DNA from 3 places in the Streptomyces sp. NPDC014727 genome. Region 2 is predicted to be linked to each of the others. Evidence: riboswitches for the same ligand, from Rfam matches in the RefSeq annotation. Region 2 holds a riboswitch; each other region holds the start of a gene.
What was found. Region 2 has a riboswitch for thiamine pyrophosphate ahead of ACF1B9_RS25720 (thiamine ABC transporter substrate binding subunit). Riboswitches for the same ligand answer to the same signal wherever they lie in the genome.
Positions count from the first base shown of each region.

Region 1: another riboswitch for thiamine pyrophosphate. It lies ahead of thiO (glycine oxidase ThiO); the one in region 2 lies ahead of ACF1B9_RS25720 (thiamine ABC transporter substrate binding subunit).
Region 3: another riboswitch for thiamine pyrophosphate. It lies ahead of thiC (phosphomethylpyrimidine synthase ThiC); the one in region 2 lies ahead of ACF1B9_RS25720 (thiamine ABC transporter substrate binding subunit).

Region 1 covers NZ_JBIBYR010000001.1:427,629-433,489, reverse strand. The annotation lists gene metF (methylenetetrahydrofolate reductase [NAD(P)H]) at 1-367, opposite strand, end outside; gene thiE (thiamine phosphate synthase) at 467-1,120, opposite strand; gene ACF1B9_RS01985 (Rv2175c family DNA-binding protein) at 1,224-1,589, opposite strand; gene ACF1B9_RS01980 (NAD(P)/FAD-dependent oxidoreductase) at 1,660-2,913, opposite strand; gene ACF1B9_RS01975 (hypothetical protein) at 2,923-3,285, opposite strand; TPP riboswitch at 3,337-3,450, shown strand; gene thiO (glycine oxidase ThiO) at 3,448-4,629, shown strand; gene thiS (sulfur carrier protein ThiS) at 4,626-4,886, shown strand; gene ACF1B9_RS01960 (thiazole synthase) at 4,889-5,683, shown strand; gene pknB (Stk1 family PASTA domain-containing Ser/Thr kinase) at 5,846-5,861, shown strand, end outside.
Region 2 covers NZ_JBIBYR010000018.1:44,403-50,263, reverse strand. The annotation lists gene pyrH (UMP kinase) at 1-545, shown strand, start outside; gene frr (ribosome recycling factor) at 724-1,281, shown strand; gene ACF1B9_RS25730 (phosphatidate cytidylyltransferase) at 1,281-2,366, shown strand; gene rlmN (23S rRNA (adenine(2503)-C(2))-methyltransferase RlmN) at 2,468-3,574, shown strand; TPP riboswitch at 3,616-3,732, shown strand; gene ACF1B9_RS25720 (thiamine ABC transporter substrate binding subunit) at 3,806-4,918, shown strand; gene ACF1B9_RS25715 (ABC transporter permease) at 5,074-5,861, shown strand, end outside.
Region 3 covers NZ_JBIBYR010000004.1:255,064-260,924, forward strand. The annotation lists gene ACF1B9_RS09560 (SsgA family sporulation/cell division regulator) at 1-424, shown strand, start outside; gene ACF1B9_RS09565 (YibE/F family protein) at 505-1,827, opposite strand; TPP riboswitch at 1,898-2,034, shown strand; gene thiC (phosphomethylpyrimidine synthase ThiC) at 2,027-3,844, shown strand; gene ACF1B9_RS09575 (hypothetical protein) at 4,044-4,868, opposite strand; gene ACF1B9_RS09580 (metallophosphoesterase) at 5,051-5,861, opposite strand, start outside.

The sequences.
Region 1 (5,861 bases), on a different contig from region 2:
GGTCCCCGCGCACGGCGAGGATGTTCCGGATTCCGGCATCGGCGTACTGCCCGATCATGTTGCGCAGCTCGGCGACGGAGTGGTTGACCGCAGTGAGGTGCGCGACCGGGGTGAGGGTGGAGTCGGCGGCGATCTGCTGGGTGGCCTTGACCGTTCCGGCCCGGGTGGAGCCGCCGGCGCCGTAGGTCACGGAGACGAAGCTCGGCCCCACCGCCTCCACACGGCGGAGCGCGTTCCAGAGATTCCGCTCGCCCTTCTCGGTCTTCGGCGCCCAGAACTCGAACGAATACGAGGTCTTGCCGGTCGCAAGGAGCTCACGCACCGTACGCGCGTGATCCGTCCTGGTGGAAGATGTGCCAAGGGCCATACGGGCAGGTTAACCAGAGTGCGACGACCACAGGACCAGACCAGCGTTAATTGTCCGAATTGACTGGTTGTTTGTCCACTCCTCGGACATCTGGCCGGATCAGTCCCCAGCGCGTGCCCGGATTCGCCCGGCGAGCTCCGCGGTGGCGGCGGTGGGGTCGGCGGCCTCGGTGATCGCCCGCACGACGACCACCCGGCGGGCTCCGGCGTTCAGCACCTCGTCGAGATTTCCCGCGTCGATCCCGCCGATGGCGAACCACGGGCGCCGCGTGCCGAGCGAGGCGGCGTAGCGCACCAGGTCCAGACCGGGGGCGGGCCGGCCGGGCTTGGTCGGCGTGGGCCAGCAGGGGCCGGTGCAGAAGTAGTCCACACCGGGCTCGGCGACGGCCGCGTCGACCTCGGACTCCGCGTGGGTGGAGCGGCCGATGACCACCTCCTCGCCGATGACGGCGCGGGCGGCGGGCACCGGCAGGTCGCCCTGGCCGAGATGCAGCACGTCGGAGCCGATGGCGTGGGCGACATCGGCCCGGTCGTTCACCGCGAGGAGCTTGTCGTGGCGTCGGCAGGCCTCGGCGAGGACGGCCAGGTGTTCGAGCTCCTCGGCCGCTTCCATGCCCTTGTCGCGCAGCTGGACGATGTCCACCCCACTGGAGAGGACGGCGTCCAGGAAGGCGGGGAGGTCGCCCTGCCGCTTGCGGGCGTCCGTGCACAGATACAGCCGGGCGTCGGACAGCAGCGCGCGAGGCGTGGACATGGTGCGGTTCCCCCTGGAGAGCGTCGTGGAGCGGTTGATCGGAACGGTGCGGGGTGCGGGCCGCGCCATACCACGGGGCCCGCACCTCACCTACGGCCGGCGGTCAGACGGCGAGCGCCTGGGCGCGACGCTTCACCTCCGTGCCGCGATTCTCGCTCAGCGCCTGGGCGGGGGTGCCGGGCAGGGTCGGGTCGGGGGTGAAGAGCCACTCCAGCATCTCTTCGTCGGTGAAGCCGTCGTCCCGCAGCAGCGTCAGGGTGCCGGAGAGGCCCTTGACGACCTTGTCGCCCGCGATGAAGGCGGCAGGCACCTGCAGCGCCCGGTTCTCACCACGTCGTACGGCGATGAGCTGGCCCTCCTTGACCAGCTGCCGCACGCGCGTCACCTCGACATCGAGCATTTCCGCGATGTCGGGGAGGTGGAGCCAGGCAGGGACGAGAGCATCGATCTTTGCGTCAATCTCGGTCACGGGGACAAGCGTGCCATCCCGGACCGACAGTCGGTAGCCGGGCCGACCGTACGGGGGTGCGGGTACGCCGTCAGAGGGTCGCCGACTTCAGCGGTACGGAGGGGTCCGCGACCCGTGCCGGATCGAGCCGCGCCCCCGCCTCGATGAGCCTGCGCCCCTGCGCCAGATCACGGGGGCGCCCGACGGCGAGGACCGCGACCAGGATGCCGTCGCGCAGCCAGCACACCGACCAGGAGGGCTCCGCCGGATCGCCGCGCCACAGCAGGGTGTCGGCCGCCCCGCAGTGGCCCGCGTACTGCACGAACCGGCCGAACTGCTCGGACCAGAAGTACGGCACGGGGTCGTAGGTCTGCGGCGCCGGACCGTCCTCGGCCCCTGCCGCGATGATGTTGGCGGCGGCGGTGCGGGGGCCCTGGAGGGCGTTGTCCCAGTGGTGGACGAGAAGGCGTTCGCCGTATCGGGCGGAGGGGAACGAGGCGCAGTCGCCCACCGCGTACACATCGGGCAGCGAGGTGCGCAGCGCATCGTCGGCGGTCACCGATCCGTCGGGGCCGAGGGCGATGCCGGAACCGGCCAGCCAGGCGGTGGAGGGCCGTGCGCCGATGCCGACGACGACCGCTCCGGCCGGGATCGCGCGGCCGTCCGCGAGGATCACGCGGCCGGGTTCGATGCGCTCGACCCGGGCCCCGGTGAGGAGTTCGGCGCCGCTCTCGGCGTACCAGGCGGCCATCGGGGCAGCCACCTCGGCGGGCATCGCGCCGGCGAGCGGCCGGTCGGCGGCCTCGACGACGGTGACCTCGCAGCCCGCGGCGCGGGCCGCGGTGGCGAACTCCGCGCCGATCCAGCCCGCTCCGACGACCACGACGCCGTGCCGCTCGTCGAGGACGGGCCGCAGTCGTGCCGCGTCGTCGAGGGTACGCAGCAGATGGACACCGGGAACGCCTTCGGTACCGGGCAGGATGATCGGTTCGGCGCCGGTCGCGACCACCAGGACGTCGTAAGGAACAGGCCCTGACGGAGTGTCGAGCTCGTGCGCCCCGGGCCGCACACCGGTGACTTCGCGCCCCAGCCGCAGATCGATGTCCAATGCCTCGAAGTCGACATCGAACGCGGAGCCCTCGGCCTCGCCCAGCAGTACCGCCTTGGACAGCGGGGGCCGGTCGTAGGGCTGGTGCGGTTCGGCACCGATCAGGGTGACGGGGCCGGTGAAGCCCTGCTCCCGCAGGGCCACCGCCGTCTGTACTCCGGCCATGCCGGCGCCGACGATGACGACACGTCGCCCCGCCCGCCGGTCCGGCCGCTCCGACTGCTGCTGCTCGCTCACCCGTACACCTTAAACACCTGACGCACCGTCAGGAAAGGGGAGTTCCTCCACCGTGCTCCTACCGCTGCCGTCCTGGGACTCCCATTCCCACCGCTCGTCCAGCCGGACCCTGCCGTCCGCCAGGTCGACGACAGTGGAGACACAGTGGCCGGAGGATGTCGTTCCGTCCTGCTTCAGCTGGACATAGCGGAAGTCGAGGGTGTCGTCGACGCGCGTGCCGACAAGGTGGCCGCGGACCACGTCGCCGCCCGCGTACTCGGCCCAGATCCGGCCGTTCTCCTCGTGGTACGTGAAGCGGGTACGGGTACCGACCTGACCCGGGGCCTGGTCGGCGACCGGCGAGAGGACGAGTCCGTCGAGCGAACGGGCCACGGTGGCTGCTCCCTTACTGGGTCCGGCGGGCGGGGTTTAGGGTGGCCAACGTAAAACACTCGCGGGAGCCCGGACGCACCGGGCTGAGAGGGAGGCTGCGGCGGCCTCCGACCGTACGAACCTGATCCGGGTCATGCCGGCGAAGGGAGGGGCTGGACGCCCATGCGTTCTACACGGAACGGAGACGGATCCGATGTCCTCGTCATCGGGGGCGGGATCATCGGTCTGGTGACCGCCTGGCGGGCCGCGCAACGCGGACTGCGCACCGCGGTCGTCGACCCCGAACCGGGCGGCGGGGCCGCCCGGGTGGCGGCCGGCATGCTGGCCGCCGTCACCGAACTCCACTACGGCGAACAGATGCTGCTGGGCCTCAATGTCGCCTCGGCCGCCCGCTATCCCGACTTCGCGGCCGAACTGGAGGCGGCGAGCGGGCGGGAGACCGGCTTCCGCGCCTGCGGCACGCTGGCCGTCGCGCTGGACTCCGACGACCGTGCCCATCTGCGGGAACTGCACGCCCTGCAGCAGCGTTCCGGCCTGGAGTCGGAGTGGCTCACCGGCCGCGAATGCCGCCGCCTGGAGCCGATGCTCGCGCCGGGCGTCCGCGGCGGTCTGCGGGTCGACGGCGACCACCAGATCGACCCCCGTCGACTGGCCGCCGCTCTGCTGACCGCCTGCGAGCGGGCCGGGGTGGTCTTCCACCGCGGATGGGTGGAGCGCCTGACGGTGGTCCGCGACCGGGCCGCCGGAGCCGTCCTCGCCGGGGGCACGGAACTCACCGCCGACCAGGTCGTGCTCGCCGCGGGCAGCCTGAGCGGCAGGCTCCCGGGACTGCCGGACGAGGTCGTGCCGCCGATCCGTCCGGTGAAGGGGCAGGTGCTGCGGCTGACGGTGCCCGCCGCGTACGCGCCCCTCCTCACCCGGACGGTCCGGGCCGTGGTCCGGGGCAGCCATGTCTATCTCGTACCGCGCGAGAACGGCGAACTGGTCGTCGGCGCCACCAGCGAGGAGATGGGCTGGGACACCACCGTCACCGCGGGCGGCGTCTACGAACTGCTGCGGGACGCCCACGAACTGGTGCCGGGCATCACCGAACTGCCGCTCACCGAGACCCGTGCCGGTCTGCGCCCCGCCTCCCCCGACAACGCGCCGCTGCTCGGCCCCACCGCCCTGCCCGGCCTCCACCTCGCCACCGGCCACCACCGCAACGGGGTGCTGCTCACCCCCATCACCGGTGACGTCATGGCGGCGCTCCTGGCCGACGGCGAGCTGCCCGAGCCGGCCCGCCCCTTCACCCCGTTCCGTTTCTCGCCCGCCGCCCCCGTACGTCAGGAGCAGCCCGCATGACCGAGCCCACGCCCCTCTCCGTGGCCGCTTCCACGCCCGAGCCCGGCCTCGCCCCCCTGTCCGTGTCCGTGAACGGCGAGGTCCGCCTGCTCGCCGCGGGCACCACCCTGGACGCCCTCGTCGCCGCCCTGACCGCCGCGCACTCCGGCGTCGCGGCCGCCGTCAACGAGACCGTCGTCCCGCGCGGCCAGTGGTCCGCCGCCGTACTCGGTGACGGGGACCGCGTCGAGGTCCTGACCGCGGTCCAGGGAGGCTGACGGTGTCCGACGACCTCTTCACCCTCGGCGACACCGCCTTCGGCTCCCGGCTGATCATGGGTACCGGCGGGGCACCCAGCCTCGACGTGCTGGAACGGTCGCTGACCGCCTCCGGTACCGAACTGACCACCGTCGCGATGCGCCGCCTCGATCCGACCGTGCAGGGTTCGGTGCTCTCCGTGCTCCGGCGGCTCTCCATCCGCGTGCTGCCGAACACGGCGGGCTGCTTCACCGCGGGCGAGGCCGTGCTGACCGCCCGGCTGGCCCGCGAGGCGCTCGGCACCGACTGGATCAAGCTGGAGGTGGTGGCCGACGAGCGGACCCTGCTGCCCGATCCGATCGAGCTGCTGGACGCAGCGGAGACCCTGGTGGACGACGGCTTCACCGTGCTGCCCTACACCAATGACGACCCGGTGCTGGCCCGCAGGCTCCAGGACGTGGGGTGCGCGGCGGTCATGCCGCTCGGCTCCCCCATCGGCTCCGGCCTCGGCATCCGCAACCCGCACAACTTCCAGCTGATCGTCGAGCAGGCCCGGGTGCCGGTGATTCTCGACGCGGGCGCCGGAACGGCGTCGGACGCGGCGCTCGCGATGGAGCTGGGGTGCGCGGCGGTGATGCTGGCGTCCGCGGTGACCCGGGCCCAGGAACCCGAGCTGATGGCCGCGGCGATGCGGCACGCGGTGGAGGGCGGGAGGCTGGCGTACCGCGCGGGCCGGATCCCGCGCCGGCACTTCGCCGAGGCTTCGTCACCGGTGGAGGGGCGCGCGGTGCTGGACCCGGAACGTCCGGCGTTCTGATCCGCCGGGAGCCACCGGGACCCCTTGCGGCCCTGCGGGGCGCGACCGTGGCTGGCCAGGACGCCTCGGGGTGCATGTCCCTGTCACGACTCGGCTGCAGTACTGCCCCGGCTGTGCCCCGGCCCGTGGGTCGTGTCCGTGGCTGCTCGTAGACTCGCATGCGTGGATACGACCCTCC
Region 2 (5,861 bases):
AGCAGCGCGGCATGGACCGGGCCCGGTCCGACTACATGGGCATGCTCGGCACGGTCATGAACTGCCTGGCTCTCCAGGACTTCCTGGAGAAGGAAGGCATCGACTCACGCGTCCAGACCGCCATCACCATGGGGCAGGTCGCGGAGCCGTACATCCCGCTGCGCGCCGTGCGCCACCTGGAGAAGGGCCGCGTCGTCATCTTCGGCGCCGGTATGGGGATGCCGTACTTCTCCACCGACACCACTGCCGCCCAGCGAGCCCTGGAGATCGACGCCCAGGGGCTGCTGATGGGCAAGAACGGGGTGGACGGGGTCTACGACTCCGACCCGAAGACCAACCCCGACGCGGTGAAGTTCGACGCGCTCGAGTACAGCGAGGTGCTCGCCCGCGATCTCAAGATCGCCGACGCCACCGCCATCACGCTCTGCCGCGACAACCAGCTGCCGATCCTCGTCTTCGAGCTGACCGCGACGGGCAATATCGCCCGTGCGGTCAAGGGTGAGAAGATCGGCACGCTCGTGAGTGACCAGGGCACCCGGACCTGAGAACCGGGGGACCTTCTCGGGAAGCGACGGGAGGGTCCGGGGCCTGCCGGGAACACCCCGGTACAGGTCCCGAAGGATGGACAACGGCCTGCCGGTCGGACACCGTGCAGGTGAGGACGCGACGCAGGACCCGCCGGGCCCGAGCAGCCGGGCCCACTCAGACACGCAGGAGCACGTGGTGATCGAAGAAACCCTCCTTGAGGCCGAGGAGAAGATGGAGAAGGCCGTCGTCGTCGCGAAGGAGGACTTCGCCGCGATCCGTACCGGCCGTGCGCACCCGGCGATGTTCAACAAGATCGTCGCCGACTACTACGGCGCGCTGACCCCGATCAACCAGCTCGCCTCGTTCTCGGTGCCCGAGCCGCGCATGGCCGTCGTGACGCCGTTCGACAAGAGCGCGCTGCGCAACATCGAGCAGGCCATCCGTGACTCGGACCTGGGCGTCAACCCGAGCAACGACGGCAATATCATCCGGGTCACCTTCCCGGACCTTACCGAGGAGCGTCGTCGCGACTACATCAAGGTCGCGAAGTCGAAGGCCGAGGACTCGAAGATCTCCATCCGGGCCGTGCGCCGCAAGGCCAAGGAGACCCTCGACAAGCTGGTCAAGGACAAGGAGTCCGGCGAGGACGAGGTGCGTCGCGCGGAGAAGGAGCTCGACGACACCACCGCGAAGTACGTCGCACAGGTCGACGAGCTGCTCAAGCACAAGGAAGCCGAGCTGCTCGAAGTCTGATGAACGACTCTTCCCGGGGCGCCCCACAGGGAGCCGGCCGCTGGGGTGCGCCCGAGATGCAGGCCGCCCCGGCGGGTCCTGCATACGATGTGCATGACGCCCAGCAGACTCGGCCCATGCCCATCGTGCCGGACGTCCCCGACGCAGGTAGAGACGCTGACGACCCTGATGACCGGGGCCAGGGGGCCGCACGCCGGAGCGGTGGCCCCCTGTTCCGTGACGAGAAGCCGCAGGAGCCCATGCCCACCGCGCCACCGCCCCCGCAGAAGAAACGTGCGGGCCGTGATCTGCGAGCCGCCATAGGCGTCGGTGTGGGGCTCGGTGCCATCATCGTCGCCTCGCTGTTCATCGTGAAGGCCGTCTTCGTCGGTGTGATCGCCGTCGCCGTCGTCGTGGGGCTCTGGGAGCTCACCTCACGGCTGGAGGAGCGCAAGGGCATCAAGGCGCCGCTCGTTCCGCTTGCGGTCGGTGGCGCGGCGATGGTGGTGGCCGGATACGGCCGGGGCGCCGAGGGTGCCTGGGTGGCGATGGCGCTGACCGCGCTCGCGGTGCTCGTCTGGCGGATGACCGAGCCGCCGGAGGGCTACCTCAAGGACGTCACGGCCGGTGTGTTCGCCGCGTTCTACGTGCCGTTCCTGGCGACCTTCGTCGCGATGCTCCTGACCGCGGACGACGGGCCGCAGCGGGTGCTCACCTTCCTGCTGCTGACCGTGGTCAGCGACACGGGCGCGTACGCCGTCGGCTGGCGCTTCGGGAAGCACAAGCTCGCGCCGCGCATCAGCCCCGGAAAGACCCGCGAGGGGCTGTTCGGGGCCATCGCCTTCGCGATGGTCGCCGGGGCGCTGTGCATGCAGTTCCTGATCGACGGCGGTTCCTGGTGGCAGGGACTGCTGCTGGGGCTCGCGGTCGCGGTCAGCGCCACCCTCGGTGACCTGGGCGAGTCGATGATCAAGCGGGACCTCGGCATCAAGGACATGGGCACGCTGCTGCCGGGGCACGGCGGCATCATGGACCGGCTGGACTCGCTGCTGCCGACCGCCCCGGTGGTCTGGCTGCTGCTGGTGCTGTTCGTGGGTTCCGGCTGATCTGCGAGATCCACCGTCCTGACCTGGGCATTCACACGTGAGGGTCCGTCGTCCACAGGGCGGCGGGCCCTCATCGTCGCGTCTGCGACACTGGATGGACCATGCCTAAGCCCGGAGAACTCACTTTCGTCGCGCCCCGCGGAGCCAAGAAGCCGCCGCGGCACCTCGCCGACCTCACGCCCGCCGAGCGCAAGGAAGCGGTCGCCGCGATCGGCGAGAAGCCGTTCCGCGCCCAGCAGCTCTCGCAGCACTACTTCGCGCGGTACGCGCACGACCCGGCCGAGTGGACCAACATCCCGGCCGGTTCGCGGGACAAGCTCGCCGAGGCGATGTTCCCCGACCTGATGTCCGTGGTCCGCCACATCAGCTGTGACGACGACACCACCCGTAAGACGCTGTGGAAGCTGCACGACGGGACGCTCGTCGAGTCCGTCCTGATGCGCTACCCGGAGCGGGTGACGATGTGCATCTCGTCCCAGGCGGGATGCGGGATGAACTGCCCGTTCTGCGCGACGGGACAGGCCGGTCTCGACCGCAATCTGTCGACCGCCGAGATCGTTCACCAGATCGTGGACGGCATGCGGGCCCTGCGCGACGGGGAGGTCCCCGGAGGCGCGGCACGGCTCTCCAACATCGTCTTCATGGGCATGGGCGAGCCGCTCGCCAACTACAACCGGGTGGTCGGCGCGATCCGTCGGCTGACCGACCCGGAGCCGGACGGCCTGGGGCTCTCGCAGCGCGGGATCACCGTCTCCACCGTGGGTCTGGTGCCTGCGATGCTGCGCTTCGCCGACGAGGGTTTCAAGTGCCGTCTCGCCGTGTCCCTGCACGCGCCGGACGACGAACTGCGCGACACGCTCGTCCCCGTGAACACGCGGTGGAAGGTGCGCGAGGTGCTGGACGCGGCGTGGGAGTACGCGGAGAAGTCCGGCCGCCGCGTTTCCATCGAGTATGCGTTGATCCGGGACATCAACGACCAGGCGTGGCGCGGTGATCTGCTCGGCCGGCTTCTCAAGGGCAAGCGGGTGCACGTCAATCTGATCCCGCTGAACCCGACGCCGGGCTCCAAGTGGACCGCCTCGCGGCCCGAGGACGAGAAGGCCTTCGTCGAGGCGATCGCGGCCCACGGGGTGCCGGTGACGGTGCGGGACACCCGCGGCCAGGAGATCGACGGAGCCTGTGGACAGCTGGCGGCGGCCGAGCGCTGAGGCCTGGACGGCCCGTGTAACCTGGGCCTGAAATCAACTTCATATTCCGACAGGGGAGCGCCACAGCGCTGAGAGTGCGGCACCGAGGACAGGTCGTCCGCAGACCCTCTGAACCTCGCCCGGGTCATTCCGGGTAGGAAGTTCGGTCATCAACTCATGCTGTTGCGCCCTGCCCGCATTGCGCGGGCGGGGCCGCGTCTCTTCCTGGCCAAAACCCAGGAGGAATCCACAATGAGCACGACACGCAGAACCAAGCAGCTCGCGGCGACCGCTGCCGCTGCCGCGCTCGGCGTCACGGCGCTGGCCGGATGCGGGAGTTCCGACAAGTCCGCCTCCGGTTCCGGGGGCACGAAGGGCTCCGGCTCGAAGACCGTGACGCTCGTCAGCCATGACTCCTTCAATGCCTCCCCGGACGTGCTGAAGGAGTTCACCAAGGAGACCGGCTACACCGTCAAGGTGCTGAAGAGCGGCGACGCCGGTGTCGCGCTCAACCAGGAGATCCTGACCAAGGGTTCCCCGCGCGGCGATGTGTTCTTCGGCGTCGACAACACCCTGCTCTCGCGTGCCCTGGACAGCGGGCTCTTCACGCCGTACGAGGCGAAGGGCATCGACCGGGTGGCGGCCGACACGCGGCTGGACGGCGCCGAGCACCGGGTCACCCCGATCGACACCGGCGACATCTGCGTCAACTACGACAAGAAGTACTTCGCCGACAAGAAGCTGGCACCGCCGCGGTCCTTCGACGACCTGGCGAAGCCTGCCTACAAGAACCTCCTCGTCACCGAGAACGCCGCGACCTCCTCGCCCGGCCTCGGCTTCCTCCTCGGCACCGTCGCCACTTACGGCGACAAGGGCTACCAGGACTACTGGAAGAAGCTGAAGAGCAACGGCGTCAAGGTCGTCGACGGCTGGGAGCAGGCCTACAACGAGGAGTTCTCCGGCTCCGCGGGCGGCCGGAAGGCCAAGGCCGACCGGCCGCTGGTCGTCTCGTACGCCTCCAGCCCGCCCGTCGAGGTGCTCTACGCGAAGCCGCAGCCGGCCGAGGCCCCCACAGGCGTCGCCACCGGGACCTGCTTCCGTCAGATCGAGTTCGCCGGTCTGCTGAACGGTGCGAAGAACGAGGCGGGCGGCAAGGCCCTGCTGGACTTCCTGATCAGCAAGCGGTTCCAGGAGGACATGCCGCTCAACATGTTCGTGAACCCGGTCACCGAGGGTGCGAAACTGCCTGAGCTCTTCACGAAGTTCGGCGCGACGGTCGACAGGCCGACGACTGTCGCCCCTGATCGGATCTCCAAGAACCGTGAGCAGTGGGTCCAGTCGTGGTCCTCGCTCGTAGTGAAGTAGCGAAGACTCCCGTACGCGGATCGGACGCGGGCGGGAAGGGCGCGCCCGAGGAGGACGAGCAGCGGACGCGTGGCGAGCAGCCGCGCGGCCGCTTCGGGCGCGTGGACCCGGTGCGCGCGAAGGCGTGGCGCGGGAGCGCGGTGCGGCTCGGCCTGATGGCCGTGCCCGTCGCGTTCTTCGCGCTGTTCTTCGCCTACCCCGTCACCGCCATCGTCGGCCGCGGGCTGAAGGTCGACGGCGTCTGGCAGTTCGGCCGGATCGGCGAGGTGCTGACCCGGCCGGACATTCGTGACGTCCTCTGGTTCACCACCTGGCAGGCGCTCGCCTCGACCGCGCTGACCCTGCTGATCGCACTGCCCGGCGCCTATGTCTTTGCCCGTCTCGACTTCCCCGGCAAACAACTGCTGCGGGCGGTCGTCACCGTTCCGTTCGTCCTGCCCACCGTCGTCGTCGGGACGGCCTTCCTGGCGCTGCTGGGACGCGGCGGGCTCCTCGACCAGCTCTGGGGCGTACGGCTCGACACCACGGTCTGGGCGATTCTGCTCGCCCATGTCTTCTTCAACTACGCCGTGGTCGTACGGACCGTGGGCGGGCTGTGGTCACAGCTCGACCCGCGGCAGGAGGAGGCCGCCCGGGTGCTGGGCGCCGGACGGTTCGCCGCCTGGCGGCGGGTCACCCTGCCCGCCCTGGCACCCGCCGTGGCCGCCGCCGCGCTGATGGTCTTCCTCTTCACCTTCACCTCCTTCGGGGTCGTGCAGATCCTCGGCGGTCCGGGGTACGCCACGCTGGAGGTGGAGATCTACCGGCAGACCGCCCAACTGCTCGCCCTGCCGACGGCCGCCGTACTGACACTGGTGCAGTTCGCCGCCGTCGGAGCGATCCTGGCCGTGCACGCGTGGACCGTACGGCGCAGGGAGACCGCGCTGAAGCTGGTCGACCCGGC
Region 3 (5,861 bases), on a different contig from region 2:
TCAAGCTGAGGTCATGATGAGCTTCCTCGTTTCCGAGGAGCTCTCTTTTCGGATCCCGGTGGAGCTCCGATACGAAGTCTGCGATCCATATGCGATCCGGATGACCTTCCATCTGCCCGGCGACGCCCCCGTCACCTGGGCATTCGGCCGTGAGCTGCTGCTCGACGGCCTCAACAGCCCCAGTGGGGACGGCGATGTGCACATCGGGCCCACGGAGCCCGAGGGGTTGTCCGATGTACACATCCGTCTCCAGGTGGGCACGGATCGCGCCCTCTTCAGGGCCGGTACGGCACCGCTCGTGGCCTTTCTCGACCGCACCGACAAACTCGTGCCGCTCGGGCAGGAGTGCACGTTGGGTGACTTCGAGGGCAATCTGGAAGAGGCCCTGGGCCGGATCCTCACGGAGGAACAGAACGCCGGCTGACGAGCGCGGCGCCGCAGGTCGGCCCGCCGGTCGAACACGATATCCGCCGAATGGGTGAATCGCTCTCCGTGTGGAGGCGTTCAAGCCCTCGCCCTTCGACGGCGGCCCTTCCCGGTCCGTACGGGTGCTGGAGCTACGGCTTCCGCGCCGAGCCCCGTGCGGTCCGCGGAGACGACCAGCGCGGCGAGCACGGTCGTCACCGGTACCGAGGCGACCAGTCCGATCGAGCCGACCAGCGTTCGCACGATCTCCTCCGCCACCAGTTCGCTGTTGGCCACCGTCCCTACGCTGCTCCGGGCGATCGAGAACAGCAGCAGCAGCGGCAGCGCCGCGCCCGCGTAGGCCAGCACCAGCGTATTGACGACCGAGGCGATGTGATCGCGCCCGATCCTGATCCCTGCCCGGTAGAGACCCCGCGCACCCATCGTCGGGTTCGCCTGGTGCAGCTCCCAGACCGCAGATGTCTGGGTGACCGTCACATCGTCGAGCACCCCGAGCGAGCCGATGATCACACCGGCCAGCAGTAGACCGCTCATGTCGATGTGCGGGTACAGGCCGTGGATGAGGCCGGTGCTGTCATCGGTGTTGCCGGTCAGGCCGGCCCAGCCGATGAAGAGTGATCCGAGCAGCCCGATCAGCAGCAGGGAGATCAGGGTGCCGATGACGGCGACCGAGGTGCGGGCGGTCAGGCCGTGGCACATGTAGAGCGCGATCAGCATGATCGCACTGGCCCCGATCACTGCGACGAGCAGTGGATTCGAGCCCTGTAGGACGGCCGGGAGGATGAACAGCGTCAGCACGGCGAACGACACCGCGAGCGCGACCAGCGCCATCACGCCACGCATCCTGCCCACCGCGACCACCACCAGGGCGAAGACCCCGGCCAGCAGCGTCATCGGGAACTTCCGGTTCACATCCGTCACCGAGTACTGCAGATCATGGGGGGCGTCGGGGGCGTACGCCACGACCACGCCCTGTCCCTCGCGCAACTGACGTGGTGCGTCGGGCTGGACGATCTCGAGGAAGGTCCGGCCCTCGTCATGGCCGGTCGTCACTTCGACGGTGGCTTTCTCGCACAGCCCCGCCCCGTTCCCCAGCGGCGTCGTGGTGTCGCCACTGGTGGGCATCTGGGCAGCGTTCACTTCCTTGCAGTCCACCTTGTCGATCTTCACCACCTTGGCCTGCTGGGTCTGCTGGTCGAAACCGACACCGGTCCGCTCGTGCGGGGGCGCACCTCCCGGCCAGAGCGCCACCAAGCCGACGACGACCGCGGTGGCGAACGGGATCAGTACGGCGGCGATGACCTTGCGCAGATGCTTGGAGACGGGCGCTGCGGGGCCGTGGCCGTGTGAATGGCCATGCTGAGGGCCCTGCGGGTCGGGGTCGTTCTGGGGGGACGTCACCGGCCGATCATCGCAAGAAGAAAAGGGCCCTCTGTTCATTCCGCCGGACGGGGCGCTAGCGTGGGGGGACCTTTGCACACGCGGGAGCTCGGAGCACCGGGCTGAGAGGGCGCTGATATCCGTACATCTGTACGGGACAGGCTGCTGCGCCGACCGCCGAACCTGTTACCGGGTAATGCCGGCGTAGGGAGTAGGTCTCATGACCACATCGGACGCACGCACGCCTGCCTCGAACCAGAGCGACGAGGCCGGGAAGTCCATCGGCTGGCACAAGGGGTACGTCCAGGGCTCACGCCCGGACCTCCGGGTGCCGGTCCGTCAGGTGCACCTCACCAACGGCAAGGACGTGACGCTGTACGACACGTCGGGGCCGTACACCGATCCCACCACCGAGACCGATGTCCGTCGCGGTCTCGCACCGCTGCGGGAGAACTGGATCACCGCGCGCGGCGACACCGAGGAGTACCCGGGTCGCCCGGCCCGCCCCGAGGACGACGGGCTCAAGCACACCTCGCCGCGAATGGGGTCTCCCCTGCTCGAGCGAAGCCGAGAGCTCGGGGAAGGGCTGCGCAACCTCGACGCCGTCTTCCCCGGCCGCCCGCGGCTGCCCCGCCGCAGCCGGGACGGCCGGCCGGTCACCCAGCTCGCATACGCCCGCCGGGGCGAGATCACTCCGGAGATGGAGTACGTGGCGATCCGGGAGGACGTCGAACCCGAGGTGGTGCGCGAGGAGATCGCCGCGTGCCGGGCCGTGCTGCCGGCCAATGTCAACCATCCCGAGACCGAGCCGATGATCATCGGCAAGCGGTTCCTGGTGAAGGTCAATGCAAACATCGGCAACTCCGCGGTGACGTCCTCCATCGAGGAGGAGGTGGAGAAGATGACATGGGCGACGCGCTGGGGCGCCGACACGGTCATGGACCTTTCCACCGGACGCAACATTCACACCACCCGTGAGTGGGTTCTGCGCAACTCCCCTGTGCCGATCGGCACCGTTCCCCTCTACCAGGCCCTCGAAAAGGTCGACGGCAAGGCCGAGGAGCTGACCTGGGAGATCTACAAGGACACCGTCATCGAGCAGGCCGAGCAGGGCGTCGACTACATGACGGTTCACGCCGGCGTGCGCCTGCCGTACGTTCCGCTGACCGCCCGCCGCAAGACCGGCATCGTCTCCCGCGGCGGCTCGATCATGGCGGCGTGGTGCCTCGCGCACCACAAGGAGTCGTTCCTGTACGAGCACTTCGAGGAGCTCTGCGAGATTCTCGCCACGTACGACGTGACGTACTCGCTGGGCGACGGGCTGCGCCCCGGGTCGATCGCCGATGCGAACGACGAGGCCCAGTTCGCCGAACTGCGCACGCTCGGTGAACTGAACACGATCGCCAAGCGGTTCGGCGTGCAGACCATGATCGAGGGGCCGGGTCATGTCCCGATGCACAAGATCAAGGAGAACATCGACCTGCAGCAGGAGATCTGCGAGGAGGCGCCGTTCTACACGCTCGGCCCGCTGACCACCGATGTCGCTCCGGCGTACGACCACATCACCTCGGGCATCGGTGCGGCGATGATCGCCTGGTGGGGCACGGCGATGCTCTGTTATGTCACGCCCAAGGAGCACCTGGGCCTGCCCAATCGGGACGATGTGAAGACCGGCGTCATCACGTACAAGATCGCGGCTCATGCGGCGGACCTCGCCAAGGGGCACCCGGGGGCGCAAGACTGGGACGACGCGCTCTCCGACGCACGCTTCGAATTCCGCTGGGAGGACCAGTTCAACCTGGCTCTCGACCCGGTCACGGCAAGGGAGTTCCATGACGAGACGCTGCCGGCCGAGCCTGCGAAGACGGCGCACTTCTGCTCGATGTGCGGCCCGAAGTTCTGTTCGATGAAGATCTCCCAGGACATCCGTCGTCAACACGGCGGTGGTTCCCAGGCGGAGATCGACGAGGGTATGGCGGAGAAGTCCAGGGAATTCGCGGCGGCGGGCAACCGCGTCTATCTGCCGATCGCGGACTGAGCCCGTCGCACGGCGCCGGGGTGGCGAAGGTCTTCTCACGGACTTTCGCCACCCGTCCGCCGCTCTCCGGGTGCGCGGCGGGACCGGGGCGCGGTGGCGTCGGAGAGCCGGCGAACGAGGCGGCGCGGGAGCCGACTGATCATCAGGCTCGCGCTGTGGCAGGGGACGTACCAGCGTTCGTCGATACGACCGGACCCGGTCAGTCCGGTTCGTGCTCGGGCCCGCCGAAGTCGGGGCTGGTGAAGTCCGGGCTGGTGAACGTCGGGCGTGGGCCTGCCGCCGGGCCCTCGTCCGGGCTCGTGAAGTCCGGTCTGCTGTAGCCGATCTTCGGGATGCGGTTCGCCGAGCGATGCGGTGTGCGCGATGCCCGGCCGGCCTCGGGGTCGGCGAGCGCGTCCCTGAGGAACGGCAGGATGCCGCGTTCCAGCAGCGCGTGGCGCCATGCCTCCCGGGCGCGTGCCACATCCTCCGGCAGCTCGTCCTCGGCGTCCTCGGAGGGCTGCGACGTCGAGCCGTTGCGCAGCGCGGTGATGAGCAGTCCGACGGCGGCGGCGAGGATCGCGGCGGCCATCACCGCCGCGAAGAACCAGCCTGCGGTGACCATGGTGGAGGCGAAGGACGGCGGCGGGCTGAGCAGTTTCAGCAGATAGCCGGCCAGCAGGAATATGAATGCGGCGGTGCCGGCGAGCACGGGCGCCAGGACCGTTATGACAGCCCCTACGCCGGCGCCCGACCGGTTCTGACGGCCTGTGCCGGGACCGGCGCCCGAATCCTCGCCCGCTCCTTCGACCGGTCCACGCAGCTCCTGCCGGGCCTTCACATAGTGCTCGTACTCGGTGGCGGCCGTGGCGGTGATCAGCGCCGTGGCGTCCAGCGCCATGGTGCGCAACTGGACGGCATTGAGTCGCTCGCCGACCGCGGCCAGATCCGGTCGTTCGTGTGCGTGACGCAGTGCGTCGTCGAGGATCCGCTCGTACTCGGGGCGGTCCTCGGTCAGCAGGTGCGGAGCGCTTTTCATGTGCATCCCCCGATGCTCCGTTGGGCCTGAGTGCCCGCTCGGACCGGGCAGTTGGGCGGAAACGGAGGAGAGCCTGCTACTGATACGCCGATGGTAGAGCGCCCACGGCACGGGGTGACAGGGGGTTTCCGGAAATAGGCCCAGTGATCGGCGTGGTCAGGTCGTGGAAGCGTCTTCCCGGAAGAACGTCAGTCATGCAGGGGCAGTTGGACGACCAGTAGCTTTCCGGCCATGGTCACTCCGCCGTCCATGGCGATGGCGAGGCCGTCCGCGTAGACGTGCGGCCCTTCGACCACGGGGCCGGAACCGTCCTCCCCGTCCTCCGAGCCGACCTCGCCGAGAAGGTACGGAATGGGACTGTGACCATGGACGATGCGCTGTCCGCCATAGGCCGACATCAGCTCCCGGACGGCCTGCGGACCCGCCTCGTCGCGGAAGGCGAACCGCTTGGTGAGCTTCCGGAACAGGTCCCAGCACTCGTCGGCGTCGTTACGCGTGAGAATGGCGTGCACGGTGTCGTTGACGTCCTCGATGTTGGTGCCGTAGTCGAGGTACGCCGTCGTGTCGGAGTGCATCAGCAGATGCCCGTCCTCCTCGACGACCGCGTCGAGCCGGGACATCCACTGGAGGTGGACATCCTGAAGCCGCTCCATGTCGTTCTTCTGGCCGCCGTTGAGCAGCCAGGCGGCCTGGAAGGTGGCGGTGCCCGCACCGGAGTTCACCGGGGTGTCGCCGAACCGCTTGGCGCCGATGAGCAGCAGTTCGTGATTGCCCATCAGGGCCTTGCAGTAGCCGCCGGCGGCCGCTGCCTCGGCGGAGAGACGCATCACCAGGTCGATGACGCCGATGCCGTCGGGGCCGCGGTCGGTGAAGTCACCGAGGAACCAGAGCCGGGCATTGCCCGCGGACCAGTTGCCCTCTGTGTCGATGAGGCCCTGTTCGGCGAGGGCGGCGTGGAGCTCGTCCAGATAGCCGTGGACATCGCCGACGACGTACAGC